DNA from 2 places in the Georgenia sp. G2120 genome. Region 2 is predicted to be linked to the other one. Evidence: riboswitches for the same ligand, from Rfam matches in the RefSeq annotation. Region 2 holds a riboswitch; the other holds the start of a gene.
The links. Region 2 has a riboswitch for ZMP and ZTP ahead of glyA (serine hydroxymethyltransferase). Riboswitches for the same ligand answer to the same signal wherever they lie in the genome.
Positions count from the first base shown of each region.

Region 1 (3,202 bases), on a different contig from region 2:
CGTGTGCTCGGCTGCGTCATGCTCCCGACGCTAACGGTGCGAGCCGGGGGACCGGTGCGCGTGCCTCGCGGTGTCCGGGACGTGGGACGGGGACTTGACGGAGGGCTCGACGCGGGCCGACGCGAGCGGGCGTCGGCCCCGGTCAACCGGTCGGGAGGAGGCCCCGCAGCTGGTCGTCGAGCTCGTTCGCGCAGGCGTCGCGGCCCTGGTTCGTCACGGCGCCGTCGAGGCACTCCTGGTTCTCCATCTGCATGTTCCAGGCGAACGCCGGGACCAGGTGGAGGGCGGCGATGATCGAGCCGATGACGACGGTGACCGTGAGCGAGCGCTCGCGGCGCTGGGCGAGGGTCGGACCCGCGGGACGCTCCGACGACCCGCCGTCCTCGCTCGTGCCCCTGCCGGGAGGGCTGCTCCCGCCCCGCCTCGGCGGCAGCACGCCGGGCACGCCCGTTCCCGGGACGCCGGCACCGCCCCGGGGGTCCGTCGTCCGGCCCGCCGGCGCGCCCGCCGGGTTCGACCGCGCGTCCGTACCGCTCCTCGGCTCCCGGAACCGGCGGGCGTACACGGCCGCCGCCACGCCGAGGAGCGCGAGCACGCCCAGCCCGATCGTCGCGGGGAAGCGGGTGACGACCAGGGTGCCCAGCGCGCTGCCGATGACGAGCACGCTGGCCGCCGTCGACCACCGGCCGAGCTCGTGCGCGCGCTCCTCCTCGGAGCTCCGCGGCGGCGCCGGGTCCGTCGTCGGGGCGGGCTGCCGTCCGTTCGATGGCGTCGTCACCCGGTCATTGTCACCCGCCGGGCGTCTACCGTTGGACGTCGTGACCTCCGCACCCCCGCGCCCGCTCCGCCTCCTCGTGCTCGTCTCCGGCTCCGGGACCCTCCTGCAGGCCGTCCTCGACGCCGCCGCACCGGGCGCGCCGTTCGTCGTCGTCGGCGTGGGGACGGACCGGACCGGGACGCTCGGCGAGGAGCGGGCTCGGCGCGCGGGGATCCCGACCTTCGTGGCCCCCCTCCGTGACCACCCGGACCGCGCCGCCTGGGACGCCCACCTCGCCGGCGAGATCGCCGCGTACGAGCCGGACGTCGTCGTGAGCGCAGGCTTCATGAAGATCCTCGGCCCCGCCGTGCTCGGCGCGCGGCCCGTCCTCAACACCCACCCCGCGCTGCTGCCGTCCTTCCCCGGCGCCCACGGGGTCCGCGACGCCCTCGCCCACGGCGTGCGCGTCACCGGGTGCACGTGCCACGTGGTCGACGCCGGGGTGGACACCGGCCCGATCGTCGACCAGCGGGCCGTCCGGATCGAGGACGGCGATACCGAGGAGACCCTCCACGAGCGGATCAAGGTCGAGGAGCGGGCCATGCTCGTCGACGTCCTCACGCGTCTCGCGCGCAGCGATCTCAGCCTGCCGACCCCCCGGCACGGGGCGGTCCCGCCCGCGTAGACTCGGGGACGGCCGCGACTGGCGAACGAGGTGGGTGACCACCGGGGAGCGGCCGACGAACCCCTCACCGCGCCGCTCGCCTGGGCGCCGGGGCCGGGTGCGCACCGCGCCCGGGACCGCCGAGAAGAGGAGGACCCCGTGAACGCCCAGCCGACCCCCGACGCCGCTGCAGGCACCGCAACCGCCGGACCCGCTGCCGATGGCCCCGTAGCCGCCGGCCCCGTAGCCGACAGTCCCGTGGCCGACGCGACCCCGACCGCGGACACCGCCCCCGGCGCCGGGCCCGAGCGCACGACCCGCGCCGCCGCCGACCGCCACGCCGTGCGCCGCGCGCTGGTCTCCGTGTACGACAAGACCGGGCTGGTCGAGCTCGCGGGGGCGCTGGCGGAGGCGGGCGTCGAGATCGTCTCGACCGGGTCGACCGCTGCCCGCATCGCCGAGGCCGGCATCCCCGTCACCCCGGTCGAGCAGGTCACGGGATTCCCCGAGTGCCTCGACGGGCGCGTGAAGACCCTCCACCCCAACGTCCACGCCGGCGTGCTGGCGGACCGGCGGCTCGCCGACCACCGCGAGCAGCTCGACGAGCTGGGGATCGAGCCGTTCGACCTCGTGGTCGTCAACCTCTACCCGTTCGCGCAGACCGTCGCCTCCGGCGCCGGGTACGACGACGCCGTGGAGCAGATCGACATCGGGGGCCCCACGATGGTGCGGGCCGCGGCGAAGAACCACCCGTCGGTCGCGGTCGTGGTCGACCCGGACCGGTACGGCGAGGTGACCCGGGCGCTCGCCGAGGGCGGCTTCACGTTCGCCGAGCGGCGCGCCCTCGCCGCCGTGGCGTTCGCCCACACCGCCGCCTACGACGCCGCCGTGGCCACCTGGTTCGCCGAGCAGGCCGCCGACGCCGAGACGGCCACCTCCGGGTACGAGGCCGACGCCCCCGCCGCGCAGGCCCCCGCCTACGTCGGGCTCGGTCTCGAGCGGCGCGCCACCCTGCGCTACGGCGAGAACCCGCACCAGGCGGCCGCGCTCTACGCGGCCGCCGGCGTCGAGGGCGGGATCGCCGGCGCCACCCAGCTCCAGGGCAAGGCGATGAGCTACAACAACTACGTCGACGCCGACGCCGCCCTGCGCGCCGCGCTCGACCACGAGCGGCCCGCCGTGGCGATCATCAAGCACGCCAACCCGTGCGGGATCGCGGTCGGCGAGAGCGTCGAGGCCGCCTACCGTGCCGCGCACGCCTGTGACCCGGTTTCCGCCTACGGCGGCGTCATCGCGGCGAACCGGCCCGTGACCGCGGCGATGGCCGAGGCGATGGCGGGCGTGTTCACCGAGGTGCTCGTGGCGACCGAGGTCGAGGAGGCGGCGCGCGAGCTGCTCGCCCGGCGCAAGAACCTGCGCGTGCTCACCGTGACGCCCGAACCGCGCGGCGGCACCGAGATCCGGCCGATCACCGGCGGGGCGCTCGTCCAGGCCCGCGACGCCGTGGACGCGCCCGGCGACTCGATCGAGGGGTGGACCCACGTGTCCGGGGAGCCCGCCGACGAGGCGACCCTTGCCGACCTCGAGTTCGCGTGGCGCTCCGTGCGGGCCGTGCGATCGAACGCCGTGCTGCTCGCCGACGCCGGCGCGACGGTCGGCGTGGGCATGGGGCAGGTCAACCGCGTCGACTCGTGCCGTCTCGCGGTCGAGCGGGCGAACACGCTCGGGGTCGAGGTGAGCTCCGACGTCGAGTCCGCCGGTGGTGCGCAGGCCGGTGCGGA
Region 1 is NZ_JBUZNL010000003.1:346,454-349,655, forward strand. It holds gene ACZLMO_RS05550 (cystathionine gamma-synthase) at 1-20, opposite strand, end outside; gene ACZLMO_RS05555 (hypothetical protein) at 143-778, opposite strand; gene purN (phosphoribosylglycinamide formyltransferase) at 819-1,442, shown strand; ZMP/ZTP riboswitch at 1,447-1,535, shown strand; gene purH (bifunctional phosphoribosylaminoimidazolecarboxamide formyltransferase/IMP cyclohydrolase) at 1,680-3,202, shown strand, end outside.
Region 1: linked by a shared signal. The riboswitch ahead of purH (bifunctional phosphoribosylaminoimidazolecarboxamide formyltransferase/IMP cyclohydrolase) and the one ahead of glyA (serine hydroxymethyltransferase) in region 2 are both predicted to bind ZMP and ZTP.

Region 2 (3,202 bases):
GACCGGGTGCAGGCCGTCGACGTCCTTGTCCGGGTCGAGCGCGAGGAGCGCGGCGTCGAAGTCGATCTGCGGTGGCGTGGGGTGCTGGAGGAGCACGCCGTGGACGTCCGCCGCGTCGTTCATCTCGGACACGGCGGCGAGCACGTCGGCCTGGGTGGCGTCGTCGGGCAGGTGGATGTGGGGCGAGGTGAAGCCGAGCTCGGCGGCCTTCGCCTGCTTCATCCGGATGTACCCGGCCGAGGCGGAGTCGGAGCCGACGAGGATCGTGCCCAGGCCCGGCGTCGTGCCGCCCTCGACGAGGCGGGCGGCGCGCTCGCGGACGTCCGCGAGGACCGACTCGGCGACCGGGCCGCCGGGGAGCAGCCGGGCGGTCACTGGGCGAGGCCCTCGTAGAGCGGGAACTGGGCGGTGAGGGCGTCGACGCGGGCGTGCAGGGCCTCGACGTCGGCGCTCTGACCGTCCCGCAGGGCGATGGCGATGATGTCGGCGACCTCCCGGAACTCGGTCTCCCCGAACCCGCGGGTGGCGAGCGCGGGGGTGCCGATTCGCAGGCCGGACGTCACGCGCGGGGGACGCGGGTCGAACGGGACGGAGTTGCGGTTGACCGTGATGCCGGCCGCGTGCAGGAGGTCCTCGGCCTGCTGGCCGTCGAGCGCGTGGTTGCGCAGGTCGACGAGCACGAGGTGGACGTCCGTGCCTCCGGTGACGAGCGAGACGCCGGTCGAGGCGACGTCCTCCGCGAGGAGGCGCTCGGCGAGGATCTGCGCGCCCTGGACCGTGCGGCGCTGGCGGTCCTTGAACTCGTCGCCGTGGGCGAGCTTGAGGGCCACGGCCTTGGCCGCGACGACGTGCATGAGCGGTCCGCCCTGCTGGCCGGGGAACACGGCCGAGTTGAGCTTCTTGCCGAGCGGCTCGGGGTCCTTCGCGAGGATCATGCCGGAGCGGGGACCGCCGATCGTCTTGTGGATCGTCGTGGACACCACGTCGGAGTGCGGGACCGGGTTCGGGTGGAGGCCCGCGGCGACGAGCCCCGCGAAGTGCGCCATGTCGGTCCACAGGTAGGCGCCGACCTCGTCCGCGATCTCGCGGAAGGCGGCGAAGTCGAGCTGGCGGGGGTAGGCGGACCAGCCGGCCACGATGACCTTGGGCCGGGTGGCGAGGGCGGTCTCGCGGACGGCGTCCATCTCGATCCGGTGGGTCTGCTCGTCCACGCCGTACGCGGAGACGTCGTAGAGCTTGCCGGAGAAGTTGATCCGCATCCCGTGCGTGAGGTGACCGCCGTGGGCGAGGTCGAGGCCCAGCAGCGGGTCGCCCGGGGTGAGCAGCGCGTGGAGGACGGCCGCGTTGGCCTGGGCCCCGGAGTGCGGCTGGACGTTGGCCCAACCGGCGCCGAAGAGCGACTTCGCGCGGTCGATCGCGAGGTTCTCCGCGATGTCGACCTGCTCGCAGCCGCCGTAGTAGCGGCGCCCCGGGTAGCCCTCGGCGTACTTGTTCGTCAGGACGGAGCCGGCGGCCTGGAGGACGGCGCGCGGGACGAAGTTCTCCGACGCGATCATCTCGAGGGTCTCGCGCTGGCGGGTGAGCTCGCCCTCGAGGACCGCGGCGATCTCCGGGTCCACCTCCGCGAGCGGGGCGTCGAGCGAACGGGCGGTGGGGCTGGTCTCGGTGGTCATCTCTCTCCTCGGTCGGTCACGCCACGGCGTGAGCTCTCACGACTGTGGTGACCTCGACCCAGGCGGACGGCCGAAGACTTCTCCCCGTGGCGGACCACGGTCGCGTCGCTCCCCGGTGGTCGATCCACCTCTCGCCAGTCACGACGTGGTCAGCCTACCGGCCCGCGGGAGCCTCCGCCGTCCGGCTACTCGGCGCTGCGCGCGGCGTCGGCGCTCGCCCCGACCGGGTCCCCCTCGCCGAGGATGCGGCGCAGGTAGGCGTACGTGAGGTCGCCGGTGTGCTGGTCGAACTGGTGCTCGAAACCGTTCTTCTGGTACATCGCGAGGTTCTGCACCGAGTCCTGGCCGGTGGAGATCCAGACCTCCGCGGTCTCCTCGGGCAGGTACTCGAGGACCGACATGAGCAGCTCGGTGCCGATGCCCTGGTTCTGGAGGTCGGGGACGACGGCGAGGCGGCTGAGGGTCGCCCGGTCCCCGCCGAGCTCGACCCGGACGGAGCCGACGAGCCGGTGGCCGAGCCAGCCGCCGATCGTCACGACGTCGGCGCGCGCCAGGTCGGCGCGCAGCTCGGTGAGCGACTGCGTGAGGGCCGGCAGGTGCGGGTCCTGGTAGATCTGGGCCTCCGTGACGAACGCGGCACGACGGACCGTCATCAGCTCGCCAGCGTGCTCGTCGTCGACCACGTCGATGGTTACGTCCATGTCGGTAGTCTTCCATCCCCGACGCCCCCGCGTCGGACCTCGGCGCGCGGAGTGGTCACCTCGGCGGCGGCCCGACGCGGACGACTAGGGTGCCGCCGGTGAACCCCACAGTCGTCGACCCGCAGCATCTCGTCCTCGCCCTGTCCTGCCCGGACCGGCCCGGCATCGTGCACGCCGTCTCCGGCCTGCTCTCCGAGCACGGCGGCAACATCACGGAGTCCCAGCAGTACGGCGACCCCGAGACCGGCCTGTTCTTCATGCGGGTCCAGGTCCGCACGGAGCACGACGTCGACGACGTGCGGGCCGCCGTGGAGGGGCTCGCCGAGCGGTTCGACATGACGTACACGCTCGACGTCGTCGGACGCCCGCTGCGCACGATCGTGCTGGTCTCCAAGGAGGCGCACTGCCTCACCGACCTGCTGTTCCGGCAGCGCTCGGACCGCCTCCAGGTCGACGTCGCGGCCGTGGTGTCCAACCACCCCGACCTCGAGCCCCTCGCGCGGTTCTACGACGTCCCGTTCCTGCACGTGCCGGTGACGAAGGAGACCAAGCCGGAGGCCGAGGCGCGGCTGATGACGCTGGTGGACGAGCTCGGCATCGAGCTCGTGGTCCTCGCCCGGTACATGCAGATCCTCTCCGACGACCTGTGCCGCAAGCTCGCCGGGCGGGCCATCAACATCCACCACTCGTTCCTGCCGAGCTTCAAGGGCGCGCGCCCCTACGCCCAGGCGCACGCGCGAGGCGTCAAGCTCATCGGGGCGAGCGCGCACTACGTGACGGCGGACCTCGACGAGGGGCCGATCATCGAGCAGGACGTCGAACGGGTGA
Region 2 is NZ_JBUZNL010000009.1:155,616-158,817, forward strand. It holds gene ACZLMO_RS11500 (bifunctional 5,10-methylenetetrahydrofolate dehydrogenase/5,10-methenyltetrahydrofolate cyclohydrolase) at 1-375, opposite strand, end outside; gene glyA (serine hydroxymethyltransferase) at 372-1,673, opposite strand; ZMP/ZTP riboswitch at 1,723-1,825, opposite strand; gene ACZLMO_RS11510 (GNAT family N-acetyltransferase) at 1,859-2,374, opposite strand; gene purU (formyltetrahydrofolate deformylase) at 2,473-3,202, shown strand, end outside.